DNA from 3 places in the Paenarthrobacter sp. C1 genome. Region 3 is predicted to be linked to each of the others. Evidence: riboswitches for the same ligand, from Rfam matches in the RefSeq annotation. Region 3 holds a riboswitch; each other region holds the start of a gene.
What was found. A riboswitch is a leader RNA that binds a small molecule or an ion and turns the genes downstream of it on or off. The one in region 3 is predicted to bind thiamine pyrophosphate.
Positions count from the first base shown of each region.

Region 1 (10,308 bases), 290 kb from region 3:
TTTCGATGTACAGCTTGGCGCCGCGGATGGCCTCGGCGGCATTTCGGTCCGCGATCTCCTCGAATCCGAGCAGCAGGATGTCCTTGTTCCACCTGGCACTGCGGACGGTCAGGGGTCCGGCGGACGCCGGCTCCACGACGAACTCGGTTCCGGCGACGAAGCGCTCTGCGGGTGCGTCAGTGAGTACCTGCACCGTTACCTCGCCGCGAATGCCATGGGGTTTACCGATCCGGGCCACCTGGAGCTGCATGGGTTCCTCTGAATTCCTGTTGTTCCGCGCCGCCGGGCAGCCACGGTGTGAAGTGTTGGACAAAGCAATCCGGCCCCTCCACCATATTCGGTGAAGGGGCCGGATCTAAGACAAGCAGTGCTGAGCGCGTTACCGGCGGCGGTCGGTGTCGACGACGTCGACCCTGACCTGCTCGCCACCAGCCAAGGCGGCAACCACAGTGCGCAGTGCGCGTGCGGTCCGTCCTTGACGGCCGATCACCCGTCCGAGGTCCTCCTGGTGAACGCGCACCTCAAGGGATTCCCCGCGGCGGTTGTTCTTGGCACTGACCTTGACATCCTCAGGGCTGTCAACGATCCCACGAACCAAGTGCTCGAGCGCTTCTGCCAGCAACTTACTCAGCCTCGGTGGTCTCTGCTTCAGCCTCGGCCGGAGCCTCGGCAGCGTCGTCCTTCTTGGCCTTCTTGGTGATGGCTTCCGGGATGATGACGGAACCCTTCTCCGGTGCTACGAAAGCTTCCTTGGGAGCTTTCGTCTTCAGGGTGCCTTCCTGGCCCGGGAGGCCCTTGAACTTCTGCCAGTCACCGGTGATCTTGAGGATCGCAGCAACCTGCTCAGTCGGCTGGGCGCCAACGGAAAGCCAGTACTGGGCGCGCTCGGAAGCGACCTCGATGTACGACGGCTCTTCGGTGGGGTGGTACTTGCCGATTTCTTCAATGGCACGGCCATCGCGCTTGGCGCGGGCATCCATGACGACAATGCGGTAGTACGGTGCGCGCATCTTACCGAAGCGCTTAAGGCGAATCTTTACGGCCACTTTTGTGGTCACTCCTGTTTCTGAAACGGGGTTGAACCCGACGTTTTGCACCCGTGGGGCGGGCCATACTAGACGGTTCGAAGGACAAGATACGAGCACGGAGAGAGGGGCCGCACCGATCGAGTACCTGTCTATTGTGCCAGATGCCCGGGTAGATTACGACTCAAGCCCTCCGGGTCGGTGAGTTCTTGGTCACACCAAGGCCCGGTCAGTGCCCGGACCCAGCCCGAGAGGTGGCTATTCGGACCAGACGTAAAGCCCGGCGCGCTCCGTTTTTTCCACGTCCGTGGCCAGAGCGGCAAGTTGCTGAACGTACTGCCGGGACTGGGCGGCGTCGAACGGCATGTCTTCTTGTTCCGCCCAGGCGGAAGCAACGTCATCCAGGACATTGGCTTCACCTTCGCTCTCATACGTGAGCAATTCGGCCAAGGCCCTCACCATCGCTTCGGGAACGCCAAGCAGCGCGTCACTGGTGACGTCCACCAGCGCGAGTTCGTAGTCAGCGCCTGCGGCATGGACGGCCTGGCCGGCGAGGTCGCCCAGTTGTTCCACCTCGAAGTCCGTTATGCCGTTGATGCGGACTGCAGGGCCTGCGGCATCGGCACCTTTACCCAGGGCTGCCGCCCGCTTGAGTGCTTCGTCGTGGGTGGCTACAAAAATTTCGGCAAAGCCCATGGAAAGTACTCTCAATCCTTCGTGCTGACGGGACGTCCGGCGCAGGCCCGCCAGGGTCCCGAACCGTCACTGCCCAGCCTAGTGCAGCACGGGGCACCGACGGGTACTCCGGCGGGATGCTGCCTAGCGAACAGCCACCCGAAGCTTGTTCCGCCACGGATCTTCGAACTGCAGTTCAGCGCCGGTGTGATGGTTCTGCACCCCGGCAACGCGCAAACGGTCCGCCAAGGCCCCGACATCCTCGCTGGATGTAACCTCGATCAACACTTCCCCCAGCCCAAGAGTGTCCTTGCGGGGGCCGGCACCCCGGCTGTTCCAGACATTCATGGCCATGTGGTGGTGATAGCCGCCGGCGGATACGAACAGTGCTTGGCCGTGCCAGCCCGCGGTCCGCTCGAAGCCCAGGGTCCCGACGTAGAAGTCCTGGGCGGTGGCGACGTCACCCACCTGAAGGTGGACGTGCCCGACACCGGCCGCTGCCTGATGCTGGCCCGTGACGGCCTCTTCGCTCAGGTGCTGCTGAAGGAAACGTTGCGGCGGGAGGGCCACGTTGTCCATGACGACGTTCTTGCCGTCCCACTGCCAGGTTTCACGGGGCTTGTCGTAGTAAAGCTCGATGCCGTTGCCTTCCGGGTCGGTGAAGTAGAACGCTTCGCTGACCAGGTGGTCTGCGCTGCCCACGAACGCCCGGGGTTCGTATCCGGCAGCGGTGGCGATGGTGGCCGCCAGTGAGGGCTGATCCTGGAACAGTATGGCGGTGTGGAACAACCCGGCTTCCCCCCGCCCCGGAATCTGGAGCCCCGCAGCCGGCGCCAGGTGAACCACGGGCTTGCCTGCCCGGCCCAGGTAGAGGCCGCCGTCCTGTTCGGCCACGACCACAAGGCCCAAAGCACGCTGGTAGTAGTCACTCATGACTTTCATGTCGCCGACCTTGAGCATGACAGTGCCCATGGCGAGGTCGGCAGGAAGAAGGTCCTGTGCGGATGATGTGGACATGTGAAGCTCCCGGTGTTGAAGTGTCCGCCTTTCGGCAGGTTCTACTTCTCTAAATTACTTGAAGCTTCAATTTATTCCCAACCATTTGACGCTCATCCCATGAGTTCACCGCGAAGGACCACGTGCTTGAGCCCGGATACCGTCCGTAGGTCGTGCCGGGGATCGTCATGGCAGAGAACGACGTCGGCACTGGCGCCTTCGCTGATGGCGTCGGCTCCCAGCCACTTCCGGGCGCCCCACGCAGCGGCATCCAGGACCGCGGCGGGCGGCAGGCCGGCGTCGTGCAGTTCATGCATTTCGTCCGCGATGCGGCCGTGCTTGATCACGCTGCCCGCATCCGTTCCCGCGTAGACCGCCACCCCGGCCTCGAAAGCCTCAAGGACCCGCTCACGCCGGCGCTGCCACAACCGCGTCATGTGGTCCGCGTACCCGGGGAACTTTGGCGCCGCCTGGGCGGCGATCTCCGGAAAGGTCGCAATGTTCACCAACGTGGGAACGATCGGCACTGACTGCTCCACCAGCCGTGGGATGTGCCGGGGCAGAAGGCCAGTGGCATGTTCGATGCAGTCGATGTTGGCATCCAGCATGTCGTCGATTGTGTCCTCCGCAAAGCAGTGCGCCGTGACCCTGGCACCTTCCTCGTGGGCGGCAGCTACGGCGTCCTTGACCAGCTTTGCCGGAAAAGAGGGCGCCAGGTCGCCAATGCCCCGGTCGATCCAGTCGCCTACGAGCTTCACCCAACCGTCGCCGTCGCGGGCCTCCTTACGGACGGTCTCCACCAGCTGTTCCGGTTCAATCTCATGGCCCAATCCGCGCAGGTACCGACGGCTTCGGGCGATGTGGCGGCCGGACCTGATAATGCGGGGCAAGTCCGTCCGCTGCTGCACCCAACGTGTGTCGCTGGGAGATCCGCAGTCGCGGATCAGCAGGGTTCCCGAAGCGAGGTCGGCCTGGGCCTGCGCGAGGGTGGTGGCGTCGTCCACGGCCCCACCGGCGCCCAATCCGATATGGCAGTGGGCATCCACGAAACCCGGCAGGACCCAACCGTCCAGTACCTTGTCGGGAGGGGACGACGGTTTTTCAAACGTCAGCGCTCCCCCAACAGACCACATTCCTTGGCGCACGTCATCTGCTGCCACGAGCACGGGTCCGCTGAATTCAATGATGTTGGCCATGGCAAAAGCCTAATCCGCAGCGGGGCGGCAGGCTTCGGCGGACTGATGTGACTGGGCGCCCCCTGCCAGCTGTGGTAGCTTCGTCTACGACCACACGGGGGCCCTTGCAGGGGCTGAGATCGGGCTGAGGCAGCCTGCGACCGTTGAACCTGTCCGGGTAATGCCGGCGAAGGAAGTGAGTAATCCTTTGAGCACCACCAAAACACAGCACAGCCCTGCCCAAAGCGAGTCCAGCCCTGCCCAAAACGAGCCTGTTACGCAGTCCCTGAGGTCCCATTCGCTGGCATGGCTTGAAGACCATGATGCCGGAATCCGCGTCCCCGTCACGGAAATCGCGCTGGAGCCCTCCCCCAATGGCCAAGCCAACGCACCACTGCAGGTGTACCGGACGGCAGGCCCGGGCAGCGATCCGGTCGTGGGCCTGGAACCGTTCCGGGCCGCATGGATCGAGTCCCGCGGCGACACTGAGGCCTATTCCGGCCGCGAACGGAACCTGCTCGACGACGGCAAGTCGGCTGTTCGCCGCGGGGCCGCCTCAGCCGAGTGGAAGGGCGCGCAACCGGTGCCTCGGCGCGCCGTCGAGGGTAAGACCGTCACCCAGATGCACTACGCACGGCAAGGCCAGGTAACGCCTGAGATGCGTTTCGTGGCGCTGCGCGAGAATTGCGATGTCGAACTGGTCCGCAGCGAAGTCGCCGCCGGCCGCGCGATCATTCCCAACAACATCAACCACCCCGAATCCGAGCCCATGATTATCGGCAAGGCCTTCCTGGTGAAGATCAACGCCAACATCGGCAATTCGGCCGTCACCAGTTCAATTGCCGAAGAAGTGGACAAGCTTCAGTGGGCTACGCAGTGGGGCGCGGACACCGTCATGGACTTGTCAACCGGCGACGACATCCACACCACCCGCGAGTGGCTGATCCGCAACTCCCCTGTTCCGATCGGCACCGTTCCCATCTACCAGGCGCTGGAAAAGGTCAATGGAGAAGCCAACAAGCTCACGTGGGAAATCTTCCGTGACACAGTGATCGAACAGTGCGAGCAAGGCGTGGACTACATGACGATCCATGCCGGTGTACTGCTCAGGTACGTACCGCTGACCGCCAACCGCGTGACAGGCATAGTTTCCCGTGGCGGGTCCATCATGGCGGGGTGGTGCCTGGCCCACCACCAGGAGAACTTCCTGTACACGCACTTCGACGAGTTGTGCGAAATTTTTGCCAAGTACGACGTCGCGTTTTCCCTCGGCGACGGCCTGCGTCCCGGCGCTACCGCTGACGCCAACGACGCCGCACAATTCGCGGAACTGGACACCCTGGCCGAACTCACACAGCGCGCCTGGGAATTCGACGTGCAGGTGATGGTGGAAGGTCCCGGGCATATCCCGTTCCACCTGGTCCGCGAAAATGTGGAACGGCAGCAGGAACTCTGCAAAGGGGCACCGTTCTACACCCTGGGTCCGCTGGTCACCGACGTCGCCCCCGGCTACGACCACATCACCTCAGCCATCGGTGCCACGGAGATCGCCCGCTACGGTACGGCCATGCTCTGCTACGTCACGCCCAAGGAACACCTGGGCCTACCCAACAAAGACGATGTCAAAACAGGGGTGATCACGTATAAGATCGCGGCGCACGCGGCGGACCTTGCCAAGGGGCACCCCGGCGCACATGAGCGCGACGACGCACTTTCCAAGGCGCGCTTCGAGTTCCGGTGGAGGGACCAGTTTGCCCTCTCCCTCGATCCTGTGACGGCCGAGTCGTTCCACGATGAAACGCTGCCGGCCGAACCCGCCAAAACGGCGCACTTCTGCTCAATGTGCGGGCCCAAGTTCTGTTCCATGCGCATCAGCCAGGACATCCGCGACGAATACGGTTCAGCAGAATCCCAAGCGGCGATCGCCGGAATGTACAGCGGGATGCGGGAAAAGAGTGCGGAGTTCCTCGCCTCCGGTGGAAAGGTCTACCTGCCGGAGCTCCAGGTGGCCTCCGCACGGACGCCGGAGCCGATCGATGGGACCACGCAGTCAGGAAGCCTGAACTGACCTGGCCCGTCCCACCTCTGCGACGAACGAGCGGATGATGTGATCGCCGTCGGGTGAGTCCTGGGGCCGGTGCCCGCCTGCTGCCACACGGCGGAGGGCACCGGTCTCCTGGAGGTACGCGGCGATTTCCTCGTACAGCGGCTCCCAACCACCCGTAAGAACCAGGGTGGGAACACCAGGAACAATGTGCAGTGGAGCTTCCCACGGCGGAGCTTGGAGCCGGAGCCTGCGGGCAGAACGCCGGGCCTCGGGAGAGTCGAGCCCTCCCGTTTCGGCGGAAAACGCGCGGAGGAAATACTCACGCTGGTAATCGGCGTCGTTGAGCTGGCCCCGCACCTCAAACAGCGGTTCCATCAGCGCCCGATATGAAGCGGTAGCGGGAAGCTCAGCAGTCAGGGACAAACAGGCGGGCTCCACCAAGGAAAGCGAATGCACAAGATCAGGGCGCTCAACGGCCGCCAACATGGCGGAGATCGCGCCTTGCTCGTGCGCCACGACGTGGCCGCCCCCTGAATCAGCCAAGGCACCAATCACGATGGCGACGTCGGCAGCGACGTTGGATTCCGCCGGTTCCGCGACCGGATCAAAACCGTGCCTCCGGAGAAAAAGTGCATCATAGCCAAGCGCCATGCCGTGCTGCTTCGGCCAGGCCGCAGCACCAAAACTGCCCAGGCCGTGAAGGAAGACTACGCGCTGCTTATGCATTGGTTCAGCCTATTCGACGGCTCTGACATCCCGGCTCCGACGCGGGGCCGGGATGTCGGCACGGTTATTTACCGAGGAACTTGTCGAAACCCTTGGGAAGGTTGAGCGAGGACGGGTCGAAGTCCGCTGCGCCCTGGCCGAAGGCCGCGCCTGTGGGAGCCGCCGAGGCCGCATTGGCCCGCTTGGCCTCTGCGTCACGCAGCTCCTGGGCAGCCTTGGCCGGGTTGCCCGACCGTGCCTTCTTCTTGGGCGCGTTCTTCCCGTTCTTGCGTCCTCCACCGGGACCACCGAGGCCGGGCATTCCGGGCATGCCCGGCATGCCGCCGCCCTGGGCCAGCTTCTTCATCATCTTCTGCGCCTGGGCGAAACGCTCCAGCAGGCCGTTGACCTCGGAAACATGGACACCTGAACCCTTGGCGATACGGGCGCGGCGTGAGCCGTTGATGATCTTGGGAGCCACACGCTCGTGCGGGGTCATGGAACGGACGATCGCTTCGACGCGGTCGATCTCTTTTTCGTCGAAGTTCTCAAGCTGCTGGCGGATGTTCTGCGCACCCGGCATCATCATGAGCATCTTCTTCATGGAGCCCATGTTGCGGATCTGCTGCATCTGGGCCAGAAAGTCGTCAAGGGTGAAGTCTTCCTGGTCGGCGAATTTCTTCGCCATCCGGGCTGCTTCGTCCTTGTCCCACGCCTTCTCAGCCTGTTCGATCAGGGTAAGTACGTCACCCATGTCCAGGATGCGGGAAGCCATCCGGTCCGGGTGGAAGAGTTCGAAATCGTCAAGGCCTTCGCCCGTTGACGCGAACATGACCGGCTTACCGGTGACCGACGCAACGGAAAGTGCGGCACCACCGCGGGCGTCGCCGTCGAGCTTCGAAAGCACGATGCCGGTGAAGTTGACGCCTTCATCGAACGCCATCGCCGTGTTGACGGCGTCCTGGCCGATCATGGAGTCGATGACAAAAAGGACTTCGTTGGGAATGATCGCCTGGCGGATGCGACGGGCCTGGTCCATCATCTCGGCGTCCACGCCGAGGCGGCCGGCGGTGTCCACGATCACGACGTCGTGAAGCTTCTGGCGGGCTTCCTCGACGCCGGCCTTGGCTACCGCAACCGGGTCACCGGCGGGGTGCTCAAGTTCGGAGGTGGCACCCGGGTGCGGGGCGAACACCGGGACACCGGCGCGCTGGCCAACTACCTGGAGCTGGGTCACTGCGTTGGGGCGCTGAAGGTCGCACGCCACCAGCATGGGGCTGTGGCCCTGGGCCTTGAGCCACTTGGAGAGCTTGCCTGCGAGGGTGGTCTTACCGGCACCCTGAAGGCCGGCCAGCATGATGATGGTGGGGCCGGTTTTGGCCAGGCGTATGCGGCGGGTCTCGCCGCCGAGGATCTCTTTGAGTTCCTCATTGACGATCTTGACGATCTGCTGGCTCGGGTTCAGCGCTCCCGAAACCTCGGCACCCAGGGCGCGTTCACGGATGCGGCCTGTGAACTCGCGGACCACGGACACTGCGACGTCCGCGTCCAGGAGGGCACGGCGGATCTCTCGGACGGTGGCATCGACGTCAGCCTCGGTGAGGCGGCCCTTGCCACGGAGGTTCTTGAAGGTTGCTGTCAACCGGTCAGAGAGTGAATTGAACACGCGCCGCGCACTTCTTTCGATGGTCTACGAATGGTGGCCGGTCCGGCGTTAACCACGGGACTCGACTATCTAGGGTACCAAGTCACGCTGGCAAGGTGGCATGCTGGCACAGTGACCAGTAAAACAACTGTAAAAACGTTGCTCATCCTCGGCGCGTCCGGGGACCTGACAGGCAGGCTGCTCCTGCCCGGACTAGCCGGACTCCTGGCGGCCGGCCGTGCCCCCGGACTGAGGCTGGTGGGCGCCGGTTCGGACCCGTGGTCACCGGATCAATGGCAGGAACGGGTCAAGGGCGCCTTCGAGGCGGCGTCGGAGTCCGCCGATACTGCCGGACGCGCGGCGTTGGCCGCAGTTGCCGAAAGTACCGAATACCACCAGGTGGATGTGACAGCGGATGGCCCCCTGGCCGAACTGCTGGCGCAGCTGGAGGGGCCGGTCGCCGTGTACTTTGCACTGCCTCCCCACGTCAGCCAGAAGGCCTGCGAAATACTGCGGCGTGAGCAGGTGCCGGCCGGCACGCGCCTGGTGATGGAGAAGCCCTTCGGCTCGGGCACTGAATCAGCGCGTGAACTGAACAAGACCCTGGCGGCCCTGGTGCCCGAGGACCACATCCACCGCGTGGACCACTTCCTGGGCAAGGCGACAGTCCTGAATATCCTGGGCCTACGCTTCGCCAACAGATTCCTGGAACCCGTCTGGAACCGTGAGCACGTCGAAAAGGTGGAAATCGTCTTCGACGAAGACCTGGCCCTCGAAGGACGGGCGCGTTACTACGACGCTGCCGGTGCCCTGCGTGACATGATCCAAAGCCATCTCCTGCACATCATGGCTTTCCTGGCCATCGATGCCCCGGCCACCATCGAAGAACGCGATCTCCGTGACGCTGTGGCAACCGTGCTGCGCGCCAGCAGCATCAAAGCCCCCTTCGATGCCTCCACACGGCGGGCCAGGTACACCGCCGGAACCCTCGGCGAACGTACAGTCCCCGACTACGCCGCTGAACAAGGCGTGGATCCCGGGCGCAACACCGAAACCCTGGCCGAAGTCCAGGTGGACATTGATAACTGGCGGTGGAAGGGCGTCCCGTTCATCCTCCGGTCCGGAAAAGCCATGGGAGAACGCCGGAAGGAGGCTGTCATCACCTTCCGGCCGGTTCCCCAGCTGCCGGTGGGCTTTACGGGCGTGGACTCCCCCAACCAACTACGGATTGGTTTCGGGCCGGACACCTTGGAGCTCCATGTCGATGTCAATGGGCCCGGAAACATCTTCACGCTGGACCGCGCGACCCTCATGGCAGAACTGAGCGCAGCGGGAATGCTGCCCTACGGCGAAGTCCTGGAAGGAATCCTCACCGGCGATCCCCTGCTGTCCGTCCGCGGCGACACCGCCGAAGACTGCTGGCGGATCATCGAGCCGGTCCTTCGGGCCTGGGCGGACGGCGAGGTGCCGCTGGAAGAATACGACGCCGGGAGCGAGGGTCCGGCGGGCTGGCCCACCGCCGTCGACAACTAGGTCAGCGCAGCGCAAAGCGGGCCGGATACCTTGAGGGGTACCCGGCCCGCTTTGCCATCACCTGGACGGTGCTGCTGTCCTGGCTACTGTGTTGCTGTCCTAGATTGCGGCTGCGCCACGTTCGCCGGTCCGGACCCGGACCGCTTCATAAACGTCCACGGTCCATACCTTGCCGTCACCTGCGCGTCCGGTATTCGAGCTGGCAATGAGGACATCCAGGATGTCGTCCGCCTGCTCGTCGGTGGCGAGAACCTCGATCCGGATCTTGGGCAGCAAATCCACGTTGTACTCAGCTCCGCGGTATACCTCGGTATAGCCGCGCTGCCGGCCATAACCACTGGCCGCGCTGACCGTCAGGCCCTGGACTCCGTAGGCTTCGAGGCCTTCACGGACCGCTTCAAGCTTTTCGGGACGAACGATCGCTGTGATGAGCTTCATGCCTGGACACTCTCCTTGCCCTCTGCGGGTGCCTTGGTTGCGGTGGTTTCCGACTTGCCGGTCATGGCC
Region 1 covers NZ_CP186052.1:2,890,052-2,900,359, forward strand. Annotated here, with positions in the region: gene rimM (ribosome maturation factor RimM) at 1-250, opposite strand, end outside; gene ACNAOU_RS13570 (RNA-binding protein) at 380-622, opposite strand; gene rpsP (30S ribosomal protein S16) at 624-1,046, opposite strand; gene ACNAOU_RS13580 (hypothetical protein) at 1,284-1,721, opposite strand; gene ACNAOU_RS13585 (VOC family protein) at 1,845-2,717, opposite strand; gene ACNAOU_RS13590 (amidohydrolase family protein) at 2,810-3,892, opposite strand; TPP riboswitch at 3,977-4,084, shown strand; gene thiC (phosphomethylpyrimidine synthase ThiC) at 4,080-5,939, shown strand; gene ACNAOU_RS13600 (alpha/beta fold hydrolase) at 5,922-6,644, opposite strand; gene ffh (signal recognition particle protein) at 6,709-8,289, opposite strand; gene ACNAOU_RS13610 (glucose-6-phosphate dehydrogenase) at 8,401-9,801, shown strand; gene ACNAOU_RS13615 (P-II family nitrogen regulator) at 9,901-10,239, opposite strand; gene ACNAOU_RS13620 (ammonium transporter) at 10,236-10,308, opposite strand, start outside.
Region 1: it holds a riboswitch for thiamine pyrophosphate, as region 3 does, so the genes downstream of both, thiC (phosphomethylpyrimidine synthase ThiC) here and thiD (bifunctional hydroxymethylpyrimidine kinase/phosphomethylpyrimidine kinase) in region 3, are expected to answer to the same signal.

Region 2 (10,308 bases), 660 kb from region 3:
AGGTACCGGGTTGCGAAGTTGTCCGCGCCGTCAAGGATGAGGTCGTACTGCGCGAAGAGTTCCAATGCGTTGGAGGAGTCCAGGCGGATGTTGTGAAGGACCACGTTGACCAGGGGGTTCAGCTCCGCGATTGCACGGCGGGCTGATTCGATCTTGGGGGTGCCTACATCCTTGACTCCGTGGATGACCTGGCGCTGGAGGTTGCTGAGGTCGACGTCGTCGTCGTCGACGATCCCCAGCGTTCCCACGCCGGCGGCGGCCAGGTAAAGCAGGGCGGGCGAGCCAAGGCCTCCTGCGCCAATGACAAGAACCTTCGCATTCTTGAGCCTGCGTTGGCCCACGGCTCCGATTTCGGGAATGATGAGATGCCGTGAGTACCGCTCAACCTCGGCCGGCGAGAGCTCGGCGGCCGGTTCGACAAGGGGCGGCAGGACGGTGGGCGCAGCGGAGTGGGCAGCAACAATTGAGGCCATACCCCAATGTATGCCTGCCGATGCCGCCCGGTCATATTACCCACCGGTAGAGTGGTCATAACTGCAAAGGAAAGGCGGCAGACTGTGGCTGACGGCACACGGGCAAACGATGGGGCACCCGCAAAGCAGGAACGGACCGGTTCACCTCGTTCACCAAGGTTGCCGCGTGACGAACGCCGGGCACAGCTGCTGAACGCCGCCTTGGAAGTCTTCGTCTCCAACGGCTTCCACGGCGCGGCAATGGACGAGATCGCAGAAACTGCGCACGTCAGCAAGCCGGTGCTCTACCAGCACTTCCCGTCCAAACGCGAGCTGTACATGGCGCTCCTGGACAGCCATCTGGCAACCCTGACGGATTTGATGCTCGGTGCACTGAACTCCACCACGGACAACAAGGAGCGCGTCAAGGCCGTCATGCGCGCCTATTACAGGTTCATCGCGGACGACGACCAAGCGCACCGCCTTGTGTTTGAGTCCGACCTCATCAACGATCCCGATGTCAGCTCCCGTCTGGAGACGTTCAACAAGACGTTCGCCGACGCCGTCGCCCATGTCATTGCCGAGGACACCAAACTCCCGCCCCTCGAAGCCCAGCTCCTGGGTCGCGGCCTGGCAGGAATGGCCCAGGTCAGCGCCCGTTATTGGCTTGAAACGGACGGAAACCTGGACCTCGATGTCGCCAGCGATCTGATCTATCGTTTAGCTTGGCGCGGAATCAGTCGATTCCCCAAAGAGTCCTAGGCTACAAATAGAGGACTGACTTAACACTTGATTGGCTTGGAGGCCTTGCTGTGGAAGTAAAGATCGGCATTCAGAACGTTGGCCGTGAAATTGTGCTCGAATCCGCCCTGGACGCTGACGCCGTAGCCAAGATCGTGGCCGAGGCCGTGTCCAAGGGCTCGGAACTGCGGCTGACCGATGAGAAGGGCCGCCAGGTCATCGTTCCGGGCAACGTGCTGGGATACGTGGAAATCGGCGCCGAGGAAGTCCGCCGGGTCGGCTTCGGCGCCCTCTAGCGTTCACCGTCCCGCCTTCGTCCGCTAAGGAGTCTCATGCTTTCACTTGTCATCGTGGTTCTGGCCACCGTTGCTGCCGGTTTCATCGTGTGGGCCACCGATAAGCGGCACAGCAGGTACGGGATTGCATTGCCCGCAGGCATTGCGGCCGCTGTTGGCACCCTGAGCTGGATTGCTTTCATCAGTGCCGGACTGGGCTACCAGCCGGGCGCGACGTGGATCCCTTGGGTCCTGCCAATCGTGCTCGGAAGTGCAGCGGCAGCGGGCATTGTGGTCTATCTGGGACGGACCCGCACCAAGCATGATACTGAGGCGCTGACCAAGGCCTTGCGGCTCTAGGCTCGAAAAACAGCAGTGACCATCACCCACGGGTGATGGTCACTGCTGTTTAAGGGCCCTCGGCGCCCGGATAGCGACCCGGCTCAGCGAGGGCACCCGTGGCCGATGCTGCCTCACTTACGGAGGCGGCAGCAGCAAGGTCGCGTTGGGTTACCTGTCCGCCGGCGTCATGGGACACGTAACGCAGGAAGACCCTGTTGTACCGCCAGTCAAGATCCGGATGGTGGTTCTGCTCTTCGGCGATCTGTCCAATGGCCGCGATGAGGGCCAAAGCCTCGGCCGCCGTCGACGTCTTGTAAACGGTTACGAGGCCGTTTTGGAGCTTCCAACCCGGGAGGTCCTTGAGCGCGGCTTCGACCTCTGCCGGGGGCACCGGTTCTTTCCTGTTAACCATGGTTGCTCCTTCGTTGCGGGGAACCCGGCCCGGGAGGAACCCGGCTTCAGAGGAACTCCGCCCGGCCTTCCATGGCCGACGACGCCAAGGCGTGCTCACGACGCGGAATCCGGCCTGCCTGTTTGGCCAGCCTACCGGCGATGACGGCGTGTTTGAAGGCTTGGCCCATCTGCACAGGGTTCTGCGCGCGGGTCACTGCGGTCGCCAGCAGGACCGCATCACAGCCCAGTTCCATGGCAAGTGCGGCGTCGGAAGCTGTTCCGATCCCGGCGTCCAGCACCACCGGCACGGAGGCCCGGGACACGATGAGTTCTATGTTGTGCGGGTTCAGGATGCCCAGGCCGGTCCCGATGGGCGAGCCCAGCGGCATGACTGCCGTGGCGCCGAGGTTCTCGAGGCGGAGGGCAAGCACGGGATCGTCGTTGGTGTAGGCGAACACTTTGAAGCCGCGGTTCACCAATTGCTCGGTGGCGTCCACCAGTTCAACAGCGTCAGGGAGCAGCGTGTGCTCGTCCGCGATGACTTCCAGCTTGACCCAGTCGGTCTCCAGCGCCTCGCGTGCCAGTTCCGCCGTCATCACGGCGTCCTTCGCCGTGAAACAGCCTGCGGTGTTCGGGAGGACCCGGATGTTGTTGTCCACCAGCAGCTGGAACAGCGAACCGGTTTCGGCCGGCGAATAGCGTCGCATGGCCACGGTGGTGAGCTCGGTTCCGGATGCCAGGAGCGCGGCTCCGAGCCCGTCAAGGCTCGGCGCACCTCCCGTTCCCATGATCAGGCGGGACCCGAATTCGACGCCGTCGATCACCAAGGCGTCAGTACGGATTTCGGTGCTTGCTGTGGTCATGGTTCAGCCTCCCTGTACTGCGGTAACGAGTTCGAGTTCATCGCCGTCGGCCAGCGGAGTAGCTGCCCACTGGCTGCGCGGCACCACCTCGGAATTGCGGGCGACGGCGACACCCAGCTTCCCGCCGTCGGCCGCCTGTCCACGGTGGTCGAGTGCGCGGCCGGTGACGGCCGTGACGAGCGTGCTGACGGAGGCGTCGGCGGGCACCTGGCGGACGGCGCCGTTGAGTTTGATGTTCATACTGTTTCCTTGCTGTGGAGTTGAGGACAACGCGGGGTTGCACTGAAACGGTCGGGCCGGAAGATGGACCAGCGGGGATCAGGGGAACCATTGAGCAGCTTCCCCACGATCATGGCGGCCACGGGGGTCAGGAGGACGCCATGCCGGAAGAACCCAGTGGCCACCACCAGGCCTGCGATGTCCCCGCTTGAACCGGCTACGCGGCCCAGCAACGGAGCGTTATCCGGAGTCCCTGGCCTGGCACGCGCAGTTGCTTCCAGGAGTTCAAGTTCGGCCACCGCGGGAACCAGTACCTGGGCGTCCCGAAGGAGCTGGTACACCCCGCCGGCAGAGACTGCGTTGGAGGCCGCCGACAAGCCGTCCTCCCGTTGGGTAGCTCCGATGACTACGGTTCCGTCGTCCCTGGGAACGATGTAAACGGGCACCCCGCGGACCATGCCACGAACAGTGGCAGTGAGCAGCGGTTGGAGGTGCGCGGGGACCCGAAGCCTGAGGATGTCCCCGTAGACCGGCCTGACCGGAAGTTCAAGACCCTCAGGAAGGCCGGCGAGCACGGGGGCGCCCAGCCCGTTGGCCACCACGGTTTCGCCGGCCATGACGGATTTGCCGGATTCGAGCTCCACTCCGGCTACCTGGTCCCCGTCCCACAACAGGCCGTGCGCGGACTCTGCAACGGCAAATCCTTCCCTGGCGCCGCCTACCCACGTGCCATCGCCGGATGAATGCGCGGCCAGCCCTGCCATGAGGCACTCCGCCAGCTTCCGTGGATCCACCTGGTGATCGGCGGGGATATCAAAGGCACAGGAAATTTGCGGGCTAAGGAGCGGTTCGCGTTCCCTGGCGGTCCGCAACGGCAACGGTTCGACCCCCAGGCCCGCCGCGAGCTGGACGGTGCGAAGGTCTGCGAGCGCCCGGCGGTCGGCGGCATCGGCACCCACGGCGAGGGTCGGCGTCGTGCGGTATCCGGTATCTTCCACAGGCCGGTGAAGGCCGCCGGCAAACGAAGGCCACAACCGGGATGACTCGAGCATGAGCTCCAGGAGGTCTTCTTCCTGGTAGTGCAGCTCGCTCACGGGCGCCAACATTCCGGCAGCAGCAAATGTCGCACCGGTGGCGGGTGCCGGATCGATGAGTGCTACGGAGCGGCCCAGCTTCCGAGCCTGGTGGGCGATGCCCAGTCCGATGACGCCTCCGCCGATAACGGCAACATCCGCGTGAATGGCTTCTGCCATCTGTTTCCTTCCCTACGCCGGTACTAGCCGGATCAGGTCAAGCGGTCGGCTCTGAAGCCCTCTCAGCCGGACGGTCATAAAGACGTAGGTCACGGCTCCCGCAGTACGTGCCCAGTTTAGAGGAACTACTGTGGATTCCATGACCCAGCACTCTGCCCTCGCCAGCGCCCGCCTCTACCTGTGCACTGATGCGCGCAAGCGCCAAGGCGATTTCGAAGACTTTGCCGACGCCGCGTTCCAGGGCGGGGTGGACATCATCCAACTCCGTGACAAGACGATCGAAGCGGCCGAGGAATTGGAATTGCTGGCGATCCTGCGTGGCGTCGCAGAACGGCACGGGCGGCTCTGGGCGGTCAACGACCGGGCCGATATTGCCAGTGTTTCCGGGGCTCCGGTGTTCCATGTGGGCCAGAAGGACCTCCCGCTGGAGATTGCCCGCACCTTCCTTCCCCGCCCTGCTTCGATTGGTCTCTCCACCCATACACCTGAGCAGGTAAATGCCGCGATCACGGCTTCGCCGGGCGAGCCTGGGCTGGACTATTTCTGCGTTGGTCCCGTCTGGGCGACCCCCACCAAACCCGGCCGTGAGGCGGTGGGAACCGGCTTGGTCACATATGCCGCGGAAGCGATCAGGCGCGCGGAGGAGACCACCGGAGGCGCCGTGGAGGTGCCGTGGTTTGCGATCGGCGGAATCGATCTCGGCAATGTCGAGCAGGTGCTCGCTGCAGGCGCCAGCCGTATCGTCGTCGTTCGCGCCATTACCGAGGCGGAAGATCCGACGGCGGCAGCCAAGTCGCTGCTCGAAGCCCTGGACGCCGCCGCGTAACGGTTCTCCACACAACAGTCCCAGGCACGCAGACCGTCGGGGTATCGGCAGGTTGTGGCGACAGGGTGAGTCGGGGCTTGCAGATGCCGCAGCCCACCCACCGGATCGGATCAGATTCAGGTGAGCCGATCGCGGTACTGGCGCATCTTGCTCCGCGCCCCGCACGTGTTCATGTCGCACCAGGTCCGGGTCCTGGACCGTGAACTGTCGTAGAACACCCACCTGCACGCTTCCGACGCGCAGGTCCTGAGCCGCTGCCCCGAGCCGGTCAAGCCGTGGAGCAGGAGCGCCCCGACCGCTGCTCCCGACGGCGAGACCGGCAGGCCGGCCGACGGGGTCAGCGCGAGCCGCCCGTCGTCGTCGACGTGGGGGCCTGCCCAGTGCTCCTGAGCGAGCTGGTTCAGGGCGGATCGCGCTGCCGTGTCGGTACGGTCGGCCAGGAACGCGCGCATGACCTCGCGGGCGTCGCGCAACGAGATGAGATGCTCGAGCGTGGGCTCGCCGCCCCATCCATGCCGGACCAGCCACTCCCGCCCGTCACGGATGGTCGCCAGCGCGTCGGTGCCGTGCAGCAGTGTGGCGCTGTTGCAAAACTCCACGACGACACGCAGCTCCTCGGGCACGGCGGACTGCACGGCGTTCACGCGCTCAGCAGACTGAGGAGTTCGCCGGGCCGATCCTCCGGCACCATGTGCCCGGCTCCCTCGATGATCGAGAACCGCGCGTGATCCGGAAGTGCCGTGACGAGCCGATGGGCGTAGTCGACACCCAGCCACGCATCTTCCGAGCCCCAGACCACGTGGATCGGGATGTCCAACAGCCGGAGTCGATCCTGTAGCTCGTCGGTGTTCTCCTCGCCGCCTTGGGTGTACTGCCGGTAGAACGCCCGTGCCCCTTCCGCACCCGCCCACTGGCCCGTGTACGAAGCCAGGGCGTCTGCACGCAGACCCACGTGACTGCCGGACCGGATCTTGGCGTCGATCAGGGCAGCGCTAGCCCAGTCGGGGAGCGCCTCGAAGGCCTCGGGGTGCTGGTGGACGGTTTGGAAGAACCCGCCGGCGCCCCAACCACTCACCGTCGCGGCATCGATGAGCGTGAGCGACTCGAAGTTCACGTCGTGCAGGAGCGTCGCCCGCAGCGCGACCGCGCCGCCGACGTCGTGCGCCACGACCCGAGGCGCTGAGACCCCCCAGCGCTCGAGGAGTTCGACGAAGATCGTCGCCTGCTGCCGGAGGCTCACATCCGGCGCGGTGCGGGTCGACTGTCCGAATCCGAGCATGTCCCAGACGTAGACCCGGTGATCACGAGCAAGCACCGGGGCGATGTCTCGCCAGATGTACGACGAGAAGGGTGTGCCGTGCATCAGAACGAGAGCCGGGCCCTCGCCGACCGAGTTCCATCGCACCGTACCGTCGCCGACGTCGAACCGCTCGGGTAGCGACCAATCGCTCATAGCTTGCCCCTTCCTTGTTACCGTCTTTATACCTTAGACGGTAACAGGCCCAAATGGGCTACGGGGGTGTTGATGGCTGCCGTCGACCGCCCCACCGCCTGCCTCCCCGGGCCGCCAAGAAGCTAATGGCCAGCAACAGCTGGCCATCCGCCGCACTGACAGCATCGCTTGGAGCCGGAAGCGTCCAAGACTATCTGCCGGTTTCGGGCTACCCTGATTTTCGTGTCACATCATCGGATAGCGCCCAACGTCGACGACTCATCGGACCAGCTCGCAGCGGCTTTCGCGGCCCTCCGGACGGAGCTGGAGCTGCCCGGCGACTATCCGGTTGATGCCGTCCGGGAGGCACGGGACGCCGTCGAATCCCTCCGCCTGCCCGATCGCGACCTCAAGCACGTCCCTTTCCTGACCATCGACCCCGCAACGTCAACGGACCTTGACCAAGCCCTGTTCATTGATCGCGCCGGCGAGGGGTACAAGGTTCTCTACGCGATCGCCGACGTGCCGTCTTTCGTGGCTCCCGGCGGGGCGCTGGATGCCGAAACCCGGCACCGCGGCCAGACGTTCTACGCTCCGGACGGCCGCATCCCCTTGCACCCGGAGATCATCAGCGAAAACGCAGGCAGCCTGCTCGCCGATCAGGACTGTGGTGCGTTCGTCTGGGATTTCGACCTCGATGCCAACGCGGAAGTGGTCAATGTTTCCGTCGCCCGTGCCACGGTCCGCAGCCGCGCCAAACTCAGCTATAAAGGAGCCCAGCAACAGATCGACGACGGCTCGGCACCGCCCGTACTGCAGCTCCTCAAGGAAGTCGGACTGAAACGGGTCGAACTTGAGAGGCTCCGTGGTGGGGCAAGCCTCAACATGCCCGAGCAGGAAATCGTCCAGGCGACCGACGGCGGCGGGTACAGGATCGTTGCAGCACCGTCACTGCCGGTGGAGGACTGGAACGCGCAGATCTCCCTCATGACAGGCATGGCGGCGGCCCGGCTGATGCTGGACGGAAAAGTCGGCATACTGCGGACCATGCCCGCCCCCGATGAGAGGTCCTTGCAGCACTTCAAGCGGCAAACCGTGGCCTTGGGCAAACCGTGGGACGGCCAGGTCACCTACGGAGAGTACCTGCGGACCCTGGACGCCTCCGATCCCAAGCAGCTCGCCATCCTGCACTCCGCCGGGATGTTGTTCAGGGGTGCCGGATACACCCCGTTCGACGGCGAAGTGCCGGAGACGGTGATCCAGGCAGCCATCGGCGCGCCCTATGCCCACACCACCGCTCCCTTGCGGCGGCTCATCGACCGGTTCGTCCTGGTGATCTGCGATGCCCTGTGCAACAACAGGGAAATTCCGCGCTGGGTCCGCGAGGCGTTGCCCTCCTTGCCCGAGATAATGGGAGCCTCTGACCAATTGGCAGGCAGGCTTGAACGCGCTGCCTTGGACACGGTGGAAGCAGCACTGGTGGCCAACCACGTAGGCCAGGAGTTCGACGCCGTAGTGATTTCCGGTTCCAAGCCGCAGAACGGCAACGGAAACAGCAACAACGGCAATGGCACCGGCAAGGGCAACGGAAACGGCAGTGGACCGTCCGGTATCGTCCAGATCGCAGAACCTGCCGTCACCGCAAGGTGTGACGGCGAACTTGAGTCCGGCACCAAGGTCAGGGTGCGTCTCGTCAGGGCGGAAATCGCCAGCCGTGAAATCAGGTTCGAGCTTCTCAACTGACGCGCATCACGCCACGATCCGGGCTTTATGGCTCCCAGAGGATAGACTGGCCCTGTAGTAATGGATGCCCGGTCGTTGATTCAGTTAATTTTTGAACTCAACAAGCCCGCCCCTACGCGATCTTGAGATGTACCAACTGGTCACCAGTGCCAGTACTTAGATAGCCCGCGATCGGCTTCCACTGGACTTGCTTGCGCGCCCGTTCTGCTCCGGTACGGCTCCGCCGCCCCCGTTGAGCATGCAGCGCCAATGCCCAAATGAATAAGGAAACTCCCTGTGAGTGAATTGCACACCCATGAAGTCCTGACGGACTCCACCGGAACTGAATCCATCGAACCCGAGGAAACGATCATCTCGGATGAGACGCCCCACGAGATCGAGGAAAAGTCGTTTGCGGACTTCAACGTCCGCGCCGACATCGTCGAGTCCTTGGCCGACGCCGGTATCACGCACCCCTTCCCCATCCAGGCCATGACCCTCCCGGTCGCGTTGAGCGGCCACGACATCATCGGCCAGGCAAAGACCGGCACCGGCAAGACGCTGGGCTTCGGTATCCCCGCCCTGCAGCGTGTTGTCGGCCGGGACGACGCAGGCTTTGAGAAGCTCGCTGTTCCCGGCGCTCCCCAGGCCCTGGTGATCGTTCCCACGCGTGAACTCGCCGTACAGGTTGCCAACGACCTCCAGGCAGCCTCGCGCAAGCGGAACGCCCGTATCGCCACCATTTACGGTGGACGCGCCTACGAGCCGCAGGTCGATGCGCTGCAGAAGGGTGTCGAAATCGTCGTGGGCACGCCCGGGCGCCTGATCGACCTCTACAAGCAAAAGCACCTGAGCCTCAAGAACGTCAAGATGGTCATTCTCGACGAAGCCGACGAAATGCTGGACCTGGGCTTCCTCCCGGACGTCGAGACCCTGATCGCCGGCACCCCCGCAGTCCGTCAGACGCTGCTCTTCTCCGCCACCATGCCCGGCCCGGTTATCGCCATGGCCCGCCGGTACATGACGCAGCCCACCCACATCCGGGCAGCCGACCCGAACGATGAGGGCTTGACCAAGCGCGATATCCGCCAGCTCATCTACCGTGCTCACGCCATGGACAAGACCGAGGTAGTGGCACGCATCCTGCAGGCACGCGGCCGCGGCAGGACCATCATCTTCACCAAGACCAAGCGCACGGCAGCGAAGGTTGCCGAGGAACTGGTTGACCGCGGTTTCGCTGCCGCCGCCATCCACGGCGACCTCGGCCAAGGTGCACGCGAGCAGGCTCTGCGTGCGTTCCGCAACAACAAGGTGGACGTCCTCGTCGCCACCGACGTCGCGGCCCGCGGCATCGACGTCGACGACGTTACGCACGTGATCAACTACCAGTGCGTCGAAGACGAAAAGATCTACCTGCACCGCGTGGGCCGTACCGGCCGCGCCGGCAACAAGGGCACCGCCGTCACGTTCGTGGACTGGGACGACATGCCGCGCTGGGGCCTGATCAACAAGGCCCTGGGACTCAGTGTTCCGGAGCCCGTTGAGACCTACTCGTCCTCACCGCACCTCTACAGTGACCTCGACATCCCCGAGGGCACCAAGGGCCGTTTGCCCCGCAACAAGCGCGTCCTGGCAGGCGTTGACGCCGAGGTCCTTGAAGACCTGGGCGAGACCGGCAAGAAGAACGCACGTTCGGGCGGTTCCGGCCGCGACGGCGGACGTGACGGAAAGCGCGACGGCGGCCGCGGCCGCTCCGGCAAGTCCGGCGGCTCCAGCGAATCCCGTGGCGA
Region 2 covers NZ_CP186052.1:3,257,264-3,267,571, forward strand. Annotated here, with positions in the region: gene moeB (molybdopterin-synthase adenylyltransferase MoeB) at 1-473, opposite strand, end outside; gene ACNAOU_RS15185 (TetR/AcrR family transcriptional regulator) at 480-1,214, shown strand; gene ACNAOU_RS15190 (DUF3107 domain-containing protein) at 1,265-1,489, shown strand; gene ACNAOU_RS15195 (membrane protein) at 1,526-1,828, shown strand; gene ACNAOU_RS15200 (4a-hydroxytetrahydrobiopterin dehydratase) at 1,878-2,222, opposite strand; gene ACNAOU_RS15205 (thiazole synthase) at 2,269-3,066, opposite strand; gene thiS (sulfur carrier protein ThiS) at 3,070-3,306, opposite strand; gene thiO (glycine oxidase ThiO) at 3,303-4,538, opposite strand; TPP riboswitch at 4,531-4,650, opposite strand; gene thiE (thiamine phosphate synthase) at 4,678-5,364, shown strand; gene ACNAOU_RS15225 (CGNR zinc finger domain-containing protein) at 5,481-6,008, opposite strand; gene ACNAOU_RS15230 (alpha/beta fold hydrolase) at 6,005-6,817, opposite strand; gene ACNAOU_RS15235 (RNB domain-containing ribonuclease) at 7,040-8,539, shown strand; gene ACNAOU_RS15240 (DEAD/DEAH box helicase) at 8,816-10,308, shown strand, end outside.
Region 2: it holds a riboswitch for thiamine pyrophosphate, as region 3 does, so the genes downstream of both, thiO (glycine oxidase ThiO) here and thiD (bifunctional hydroxymethylpyrimidine kinase/phosphomethylpyrimidine kinase) in region 3, are expected to answer to the same signal.

Region 3 (10,308 bases):
GCGGAACCGCCGCGGAGGATCACGGCGTTGCCACTCTTGAGGGCGAGGCCGGCAATATCCACAGTGACGTTGGGGCGCGCTTCGTAGATGGCGGCAACAACACCCATCGGCACATTGACCTGGCGCAGGCGCAGACCGTTAGGCAGTGTCTGCCCACGGACCACGTTGCCCACGGGGTCCGGCAAGCCGGCCAGGTTCTCCAATGCGGCCACCAGGCCGTCGATGCGCTCCGGAGTAAGAGTGAGCCGGTCCAGGAGAGCTGCAGACGTGCCGTTGGCGCGGCCTACGGCAACATCCTTGGCATTGGCTTCAAGGACATGCTTCCGGTTCTCAAGCAAAGCTGCCCCGATTGCACGAAGCGCACGGTCTTTCCACGCACGGTTGGCCTGTCCCAGACGGCGTGCTGCTTTCCGGGAACGGTCGGCAATGGCGTGGACAGCAGCTTCGAGTTCCTCCGGAGTCAATGGAACGCGTCCTGCCGCAGGGTTCTCCGGCGCGGTGCCGGCAGTGCCGGTAGCGTCGGAAATCACAGGGGCGTCAGGGGTCAGCGCTTCAGTCATGCACCCAGTTTAGATGAGCGCGGCCCGCGCAGAAGCACCAGATCGTCAACATGAACAACTTCGCGGTCATAGCCCCGTCCCAGCGACTGACCAAGCTCCTGGGTAGTGCGGCCCAGCATGCGGGGAAGTTCCTCCGACGAGTAGTTCACCAAGCCACGGGCCACGATGCTTCCGTCCAATGCCACCATCTCCACCGGATCACCAGCTTCGAATTCGCCCCCGACCTCCGAGATGCCGGCGGGAAGCAATGAGCGGTGCCTGTCGCGCACAGCCTTGACGGCGCCGTCGTCGAGCACCAAACGTCCCTGCACCGTCGCCAGGTGCGCGAGCCACAAGAGGCGGACGGGTTTGCGGTTGCCGTTCACGGCGAACCAGGTTCCCACGTCCTCCCCCGCCAGTGCCGCTGCGGCATTGGCCGTGGAGGTGACCAAAGCATGTATCCCGGAACTTGCGGCAATCGACGCGGCCTCGACCTTGGTCATCATGCCGCCCGTTCCGACACCGGCCTTGCCGGCCTTGCCGATGGTGACGTCCTCCAGGTCCTGGGGTCCGCGCACCAGCGGGATGCGCCGGGCGCCTTGGGACGGCGGACCGTCATAAACGGCGTCGACGTCGGACAGCAGCACCAGCGCATCGGCGCGGACCAAGTGCGCCACCAAGGCAGCCAAGCGGTCGTTGTCGCCAAAACGGATTTCATGGGTTGCCACGGTGTCGTTCTCATTGACCACAGGCACCACGCCAAGATTCAGCAGCCGGTCCAAGGCCCGGAAGGCATTGGTGTGCTGGGTCCGGCGCATGAGGTCATCGGCGGTCAGTAGGACCTGGCTCACAGTTACCCCGTGTGCATTGAACGCCTGCGTGTAGCGGGCCATCAGGAGACCCTGGCCAACACTTGCTGCCGCCTGCTGGGTGGCAAGATCCTTGGGCCGCTTTGCCAGGCCCAACGGTGCCAGCCCGGCCGCAATGGCGCCCGAAGAAACGAGGATAATCTCGGTTCCGGCATTTCGCTTTCCGGCGAGTGCGTTGACGAGTTGCGTCAAGGACTTCTCGGAGATGCCACCCTTGATGCTGGTCAAGGAGGATGAACCCACCTTGACCACGATCCGTTTGGCGGTGGCTATCCCCTGGCGTTCCAGCCCGGCAGCGTCCTCGGAAACGTCAATGGTCCTAGTCGTCATCACCGGAATCCAGGGTGCTTTCCCTCACCGTCTGGGCACGGCGCCCGCTGACGGACTCTGTCCAGATGCCCGCCTTGCGCTCGGCTTCGAGTTCGGCGCGCGCAGCAGCCTTGGCCTCGCGGCGCTCGATCTGCTCTTCGCGCTTCTGCGAACGCGTGGGACGGTCACCGATGTCAGCAACACGGATATCGGTGCCTCGCGGAGTGGCCAAAAGTTCGGCACCGGCCATCATGGTGGGCTCCCAGTCGAAGACGACGCCGTCATCCTCGCCAATGACGACGGTATCGCCGGGCTTGGCGCCAACCTTGAACAGCTCCGTCTCAACACCAAGCTTGGCGAGGCGGTCTGCAAGGTAGCCGATGGCTTCCTCGTTCGTGAAGTCGGTCTGCTTGACCCAGCGCACGGGCTTTTCTCCCAGTACGCGGAACAGCGGCTCGAGGTTCTTCTCTTCACGACGGATCTTGAAACCGGACTCGTTGACGGCGCGCGGGCGAAGGACCGGCGGAGCCACCTTGGGGGGTGCAGCCTGGACGGCGTCGCGTGCAGCCTTGACGATTTCTGCCATGGCAAAGCCGAGCTGGCGCAAGCCTTCGTGGCTGGTTGCCGACACTTCGAAGACACGGTAGCCCCGCGCCTCCAGGTCCGGACGTACGAACTCGGCCATATCCTTGCCGTCGGGGAGGTCGACCTTGTTCAGGACTACCAGCTTGGGTCGCTCGTTCAACGGGACAACTTCACCGTCAACGCCGGCGTAGCTCATATCGACGGCGTACTTCTCCAGTTCGGCCTCAATGATGGCGAGGTCGGAGAGCGGATCGCGGTCCGATTCCAGGGTTCCGCAGTCAAGCACGTGGACCAGGGCAGCACAGCGCTCCACGTGGCGGAGGAAGTTATGACCAAGGCCCTTGCCCTCGCTGGCGCCTTCGATGAGGCCCGGAACGTCGGCAATGGTGAAGCGGACGTCTCCGGCCTGGACCACGCCCAGGTTGGGGATGAGGGTGGTGAACGGGTAGTCGGCGATCTTCGGCCGGGCAGCGGACATGGCAGCAATCAAGCTGGACTTGCCCGCGGAGGGGAAGCCGACCAAGGCAATATCGGCAATGGACTTCAGTTCCAGGACGATGTCACTGGATTCGCCTTCGATGCCGAGGAGCGCAAAGCCCGGGGCGCGTCGCTTTTGCGAAGAAAGGGAAGCGTTGCCGAGGCCGCCCTGGCCGCCGGCGGCCGCAATGTATTCAGTACCCTCGCCCACCAGGTCTGCCAGGACTTCGCCGTCCTTGGTCTTGACCACGGTGCCGTCAGGGACCGGAAGAATCAGGGTCTCGCCGTTCTTGCCTCCACGCCAGTCGCCCATGCCGGGGCCACCATTGGTGGCGTGCCTGTGGGGTGCGTGGTGGTAATCAAGCAAAGTGGTGGTCTGGGCTGACACGCGGAGGATGACGTCGCCGCCGTTGCCGCCGTTGCCGCCGTCGGGACCGCCGAGCGGCTTGAACTTTTCCCGCTTAACGGAGACACAGCCGTGGCCGCCGGTTCCGCCGGATACGTGCAGGACTACCCGGTCTACAAAGCTCGCCACGTGGATCTCCTCTATTGCTGTTGCCAGCGCTGTTGCAAAAACCAGCGCGCCTGAGGGCGCCCTAGTCGATTGTAATGCGGTTAAAAGAACGGTGGAGCGGGCCGCTTGGCCCGCTCCACCGGTTCAGAACTTGTTGTTACTCTGCAGCTGCAGCAGCAACGATGTTCACTACGCGACGGCCGCGGCGAGTACCAAACTCAACCGCACCGGCCTGCAGGGCGAACAGGGTGTCGTCGCCACCGCGACCGACGCCTGCACCCGGGTGGAAGTGGGTGCCGCGCTGGCGAACGATGATTTCGCCGGCGGAGACTACCTGACCACCGAAGCGCTTGACGCCCAGGTACTGTGCGTTGGAGTCACGACCGTTGCGAGTGGAACTCGCGCCTTTTTTGTGTGCCATGTGAAATGCCTGCCTCTAAATTTCTGGGGAAACTGAAAAACCTGAACAGCGGGTAACGAAAGTTACGCGATGCTGGTGATCTTGATCTTGGTCAGTTCCTGACGGTGACCCTGACGCTTCCGGTAGCCGGTCTTGTTCTTGAACTTCTGGATGACGATCTTCGGACCACGGAGGTCTTCGAGGATCTCAGCCGTAACCTTGACGTTGGCCAGTTCCGCTGCTGCGGAGGTGACCTTGTCGCCGTCAACCAGGAGCAAGGCGGGCAGCTCAAGCGTGCTACCGGCTCCACCGGGGACGCGGTTAAGCGTTACGTAGTCTCCAACGGAAACTTTTTCTTGGCGGCCGCCTGCGCGGACAATCGCGTACACCACTTGGGTACTCACTTCTCTCGACGTTTATAACTAAATTTGCGTGCGGAACCTGTCACCGGAATCAGGCTTGGTTCGCGCTGTGCCTCAACGCCGTGGACTTCTGTTCGAAGTCCGCGAGTCATCCCATGAACAATTCCAAGGGGCATAACCCAAGTGTTGGCGTAAGCACCGAAGATCAAGATTACGCTAGTTTGACCCTCAGCTGCAAATGAGGCCGGGACCGGAGGCTACCCCGTGACTTGCATCACGAGGTGTAACGGACTCTCCCGGCACCGTGCCCATACAGCCTACAGGGTTTGGCGGCGATTAACGTGATCACGCCCGCGACGCGCGGGACAAGCCATGCTTTTCATCCCGGTTCAGTCCCGATTCAACAGGCCGGGCCACCCTGGGCGTAGAGCCGCGGAGCATCAAAGAACGCCGTCTCGTAGCGGCAGGACTGCCTGAAAGCCTCAAGCATCTCCGCACGTTCACGCCCGGAAGCGGCAACGGCCGCCGCGTCTGTGAAGTTGATCGCCATCCTTGTGGCGGAGGCAAAGTCCTCGTCGGCGTACGTCCGCAGCCAGTCCGCATAGGGATGCCCGCCGGAGGCCCCGGCATCGACGAACGCGGCGTGGAGCTTTTGACCCACTTCCGCATACAACCAGTAGCAGGGCAGGATCGCCGCGAGGACCACCGCATAGCTGCCGGATGCCGACGTTGCCAGCAGATGGTCCACATAGGCTTTGGTGACCGGTCCAGTGACGCCCGAAGCCTCACGGGAGCTCAACCAGTTCCTGTGCAGTTCCGATTCAACTTCCAGGCACTGCCGTGAGCTCTTGGCCCAGAACAGCTGTTCTTCCTCGGTGGGCGCCAACGCACCTGCACGGGCAAGGACCCTGGAATAGCCATTGAGATAGATGGCGTCCTGCGCAAGGTAGTAGCTGAACGCCGGCTCCGGCAAATGCCCCGACTGCAGTTCCTGGATGAAGTTGAGGCCGTGGATTTTTTCAAGCTCCGGGATGGCTTCCTTCCACAAAGTGGCAGCAAATCCGCCAGGCTGGAGGACGCGCTGGTGGTGGAAGTGGTCCACAGGCCCGTTGCCCCGGCCCACTTCCAGCTCCCCTGCGCTCCTCAGGGCCTGGAGCAGCCACGGTTTCGCTTCGCGCAGTGAGGCCTCCCAGTCGCCCGTGCGCGCCTGGACGGTAGCCAAGGCGGACGACAACGAGCATCCAGTGCCATGGCTGTTCCGGGTCGCAATCCTTGGACCTGCCACTTCGATGACGTCCTGCCGCAACAGCCCGCTGGTGTTGATCAAGGCATCGGGGCATTCCGAGCCGGCCAGATGACCGCCCTTGACCAAGACCGTGTTTCCGCACTCAGCTGCCAGTCGCTTGCCCTGCTCCAATGCCGATGCCCAATCAGCAGCCTCGGTTTCCCCCAGCAAAATGGCAAGCTCGGGCAGGTTCGGCGTGATCAGGTCCGCCAATGGAAGCAGGGAACGAAGGGCCTCCCCTGCGGATTCGGTCAGCAGGCGGTCACCGCTGGTGGCCACCATCACGGGATCAAGAACCACGACGGCGGGGCGCACCGATTCGAGCCAACTGCGCACCTCGTCAATAACAGCCGCGTCGCCGAGCATCCCGATCTTCACCGCGTCGATGACGATATCGGTACTGACGGCGTCCAGTTGCTGGCGCAGGAACTCCACGGGTGGTACGTGCACACCGCTGACACCCAGGGTGTTCTGGGCCGTCAAAGCCGTAATGGCAGCCATGCCATATCCACCGTGGGCGGCGATGCTCTTCAAATCAGCCTGGATTCCGGCTCCTCCGGACGGGTCGGAGCCCGCGATGCTAAGTACCCGGGGGGTTCGTCTGCGGTCCTCCGCCAGCGGATAAACAGCGGAAGATGACAATGCGGCCATGAGGACATCCCTTCGCCGGTGCTAACCGGACAGGTTCAACGGGTTTGGATCTCAGCCTGGCCCATCGCCTGGCACCCCGTGTCAGTCCCCCAGCCTAGCGCACCGGCAGACAGCAAAAGGCCCCGCAATTGCCGCTGGTAGCGGAACTGCGGGGCCTTGGTGCGGTCACAAACGGTTAGAGTTCGGAGGCCGGTACGCCGACGCCCAGGATGATGGGTTCGTCCGGGGCCGCTTTCCTGACCGGCTCCGCAGGCGCCTTGGACTCGTGCGCCGATCCCTTCGCGGCCGTAGCGGTCACGTCGTGGTGCTCAACACTGGTCTCGTTGGCCGCGCCTTGGGCCCTGCTTGCACTGCGGTTCCGGCGGCTACGACGACCCCGCGATGCTGAGGGGGCTTCGTCGGCGGCCGGAGCCGGAGCTTCAGTCGTCGGGGTGTTCGCAGCCTTCGGGGCTTCGACAGCTTCCTTGGCTTTCTGGTCCTCAGGCGACGGTGCCGCGCCAAGGTGCGAGAAAGCTTCGGCCAGGCGGTCCAGGCTCATGGCCGGCCGGGCTGCCTGCGGCTCATCGTGGTGTTCAACGAAAGGCAAGGCAACCTCTTCGCCGCCAAAACGCAGCACTGGAGTGGCCCGGCCTTCGCGGACAGCGGCGTCGTGTGCCGCGGCTTCCTGGGCCGTCGGGGCAGCGGAGACTGAACCGGCGTCGGGACCATGCTCCCCGGCCGCCCGGGTTTGCTCCTCTGCCTTGTGGAGCTCGTCATCGTGAAGGTGGGCGGCATGCGCGGCCGCTGCAATCGTCGCCAGTGCAGCCCGGGTTGCTTCGGCCTTTGCCTGACGGGCAGGGTCCTGGGCTTCCGGGTGTGCTGCCGGTGCCGCAACAGGGGCGGACGGCGTCGAATGGACCTGGGCCGGTGCTTCGACCGTTCCCTGGGCGCCGCCCTTGCCGCGGCGACGCTTGCGCTCGGTGCGGGCCGTGGACTGCTGTGCCTCGGTGTGCGGACGGTGCTGCTCGGCTGCCACGGTGTTGGCGCGGCGGTGCTCCACGGGCTCGTCATGCGTCACGACACCGCGGCCTGCGCAGTGCTCGCACTGCTCACCGAAGACTTCAAGGAGACCGGTGCCCATGCGCTTGCGGGTCATCTGGACAAGGCCCAGTGACGTTACTTCAGCAACCTGGTGCTTGGTACGGTCGCGGCCCAGGCACTCCACCATGCGGCGGAGAACGAGGTCGCGGTTGGATTCCAGGACCATGTCGATGAAGTCGATGACGATGATGCCGCCGATGTCACGCAGGCGAAGCTGGCGAACGACTTCCTCGGCAGCTTCAAGGTTGTTCTTGGTAACTGTCTCTTCCAGGTTTCCACCACTGCCGGTGAACTTACCTGTGTTGACGTCCACCACCGTCATGGCTTCGGTGCGGTCAATGACCAGCGAGCCACCGGACGGCAGGAAGACCTTGCGTTCCAGAGCCTTGTGGATCTGCTCATCGATGCGCCAGGCAGCGAAGATGTCTTGATCCTTGGTCCATTTTTCAAGGCGGCCCACGAGGTCGGGGGCAACATAGGTTACATAAGCCTCGATGGTGTCCCAGGCGTCGTCACCGGAGACGATCAGCTTGGAGAAGTCCTCGTTGAAGACGTCACGGACAACCTTGATGGTGAGGTCCGGTTCGCCGTAAAGCAGTTCCGGTGCCAGCACCTTGGTGGAGGAAGCTTGCCCTTCGATACCTTCCCACTGCGCGCGCAGACGGTTGATGTCGTGGGTCAGTTCTTCTTCCGAGGCACCTTCAGCGGCCGTACGGACGATAACTCCGGCGTTTTCCGGCAGGCGGTCCTTCAGGATCCGCTTGAGGCGGTTGCGTTCGACGTCGGGCAGCTTGCGCGAGATGCCGGTCATGGATCCACCCGGCACGTACACAAGGTAGCGGCCCGGAAGTGAGATCTGGCTTGTGAGGCGGGCACCCTTGTGACCCACCGGATCCTTGGTCACCTGGACCAGGACGGAGTCGCCGGACTTCAGCGCATTCTCGATCCGGCGCGGCTGGCCCTCCAGGTTCACTGCATCCCAGTTGACTTCACCGGCGTACAACACCGCATTGCGGCCGCGTCCGATATCAACGAATGCAGCTTCCATGGATGGCAGGACGTTCTGGACCTTGCCGAGATAGACGTTGCCGATCAGGGAGTCCTGCTGCGTCTTGGACACGAAGTGCTCGGCCAGGACGCCATCTTCAAGGACTGCGATCTGGATTCTGTCGTCGCGCTGGCGGACGATCATTTGCCGGTCCACGGATTCGCGGCGTGCCAGGAACTCGGCTTCGGTAATCACCTGGCGGCGACGTCCGGTCTCGCGGGACTCGCGGCGACGCTGCTTCTTGGCCTCGAGCCGGGTGGAGCCCTTGACGCTGGCGACCCGGTTGGAAGGAGCCGTTTCCGTGATGGGCCGGGGGGCGCGAACGCGGGTTACCGTGTTGGGCGGGTCGTCATCCGAGCCGCCCGTCAGTTCAAGGTCCTGGTCTCCACGACGCCGACGACGACGGCGACGCGACGTGACGCCTTCCTCGAGGGCTTCAGCTGCGGGAGCTTCTTCGTCGCCGGAGTCATTGCTGTCTTCGGTGTCGTTCTCGTCGCGTTCAGTGCCACGGCGCCCGCGGCGGCCACGGCTCCGGCGACGGCGACGACTGCCACCCTCGTCCAGCTCACCGTCTGCGGCTGCTTCAGCGTCGTCTTCCGGCTCGTCGTCCGTCTCTTCCACGGCCGCAACGCGCGGGACAGTGGTGAGGTCAGGGGCCTGGAAGATCATCGACGTGATGGAAACCGGCTCCATGAACAGCGAGGTGGCAGCGGCAGGAGCAGCTTCCTCGGCCGGAGCCTCTTCCTCAGCGGCAGGTTCTTCCGGCTGGGTGCCGGCCTCCGGCGTCGTGGTTTCTTCAACAACTTCAGCAGCTGCGGGCGTCTCTTCTGCCTCCACCTTGGGCTTGGCAGCACGACGACGGCGGACCGGCTTTTCGGGGGCAGCTTCAGGGACGGCTTCGGGCTGGGTTTCGGCAGCAGGCTCCTGGCCTGCGGCGGTTTCATCGCCGAGGCCGGGCAAGGGCTCGGTTGGCTCAACCTTTTTGCGGGACCGGGTGCGGCGTACGGGCTTGGCGTCAGCCTCGGGAGTTTCCGCAACTGCGGGCGTCCCAGTGGCAGGGGCCTCGGTTGCCTCTACCTCAGCAACTGCCTTGGGCGCAGCCTTGCGCCGGGTCCGGGTGGTTTTCTTGGGCGCTTCCGCAGTTTCCGCGGGAGCTGCCTCATCATTAACGGCTACAACCTGGTCATTATCCATATGTGGCAACACTCCTGCCCCAGCGACACCGCCACATCCGGCGCCCAGAGGGGCAAATATTGTCAAAACCCGCAGGCGTTGACAGAAGTCGGTAGTATGCCTTCCGGTTCGCACCATCATTGGGGTGCGGCAGCCCTGGAAGGCCGGCGGCTTAGTTCTGAAACCCGTTGTTCTGCTGCCACAACCAGGTGCCGTCCATTGTTATGGCGGGCCTACCGAGGATCGACGTGATCCGGGCATGCCCAGCTCATACTGGCGGTCTTGGGAACAAGTCACCGGACCGGAATCCGAATGTGGGTCGGCTTCCAGCCATGTTCATTCTCTCACACCCGCGCGACATCGCCCGTTAGGACGCTGTGTCGTCCGGATCGGCACAATCTGGGCGCCGCCCACAGCCAGCGGCGTTAGAATCCTCCCAAGAACCCTTCCCGGCCCGCCGGGGCACAACGTCGAAAAGGATCCGATCCGCGATGCCGAGCACCGCCAGGGAAAACCTGGCCATCAATACCTCCACCGCTGCGGGAGAGTCGTCCGCTCAACAGGAGAAGTTGCCGAGGACTGTCCGCGACAAGCCCTTCGCCTGGCTCCTCCTGGTCACCGGCGTCATCGGTTGGCTGGCGTCCGGGGCGTTGGTCCTGGAGAAACTGGAAGTCCTCAAGGACCCCAACCATGTAACGGTCTGCGATGTGAACCCGTGGATTTCCTGCGGCGCCGTGATGCAAACACCACAGAGCTCCGTGTTCGGATTCCCCAACATGTTCATCGGCATTGTGGCCTTTGCCGTCATCATCACCACGGCCATGGGCCTTCTCGCCGGCGCCAGGTTCTCGCGCGGCTACTGGCTTGGACTGCAGGCGGGCGTGACCCTCGGTTTCGTGTTCGTTGTCTGGCTGTGGTCCCAGGCCCTGTACGTCATCAATGTACTGTGCCCGTTCTGCATGGTGGTGTGGGCCGTCATGATCCCCCTCTTTGTCTGGGTGACCATCCGGAACATC
Region 3 covers NZ_CP186052.1:2,597,067-2,607,374, forward strand. Annotated here, with positions in the region: gene ACNAOU_RS12140 (glutamate-5-semialdehyde dehydrogenase) at 1-560, opposite strand, end outside; gene proB (glutamate 5-kinase) at 557-1,738, opposite strand; gene obgE (GTPase ObgE) at 1,728-3,314, opposite strand; gene rpmA (50S ribosomal protein L27) at 3,451-3,714, opposite strand; gene rplU (50S ribosomal protein L21) at 3,777-4,085, opposite strand; gene thiD (bifunctional hydroxymethylpyrimidine kinase/phosphomethylpyrimidine kinase) at 4,456-5,991, opposite strand; TPP riboswitch at 5,982-6,080, opposite strand; gene ACNAOU_RS12170 (Rne/Rng family ribonuclease) at 6,167-9,313, opposite strand; gene ACNAOU_RS12175 (vitamin K epoxide reductase family protein) at 9,784-10,308, shown strand, end outside.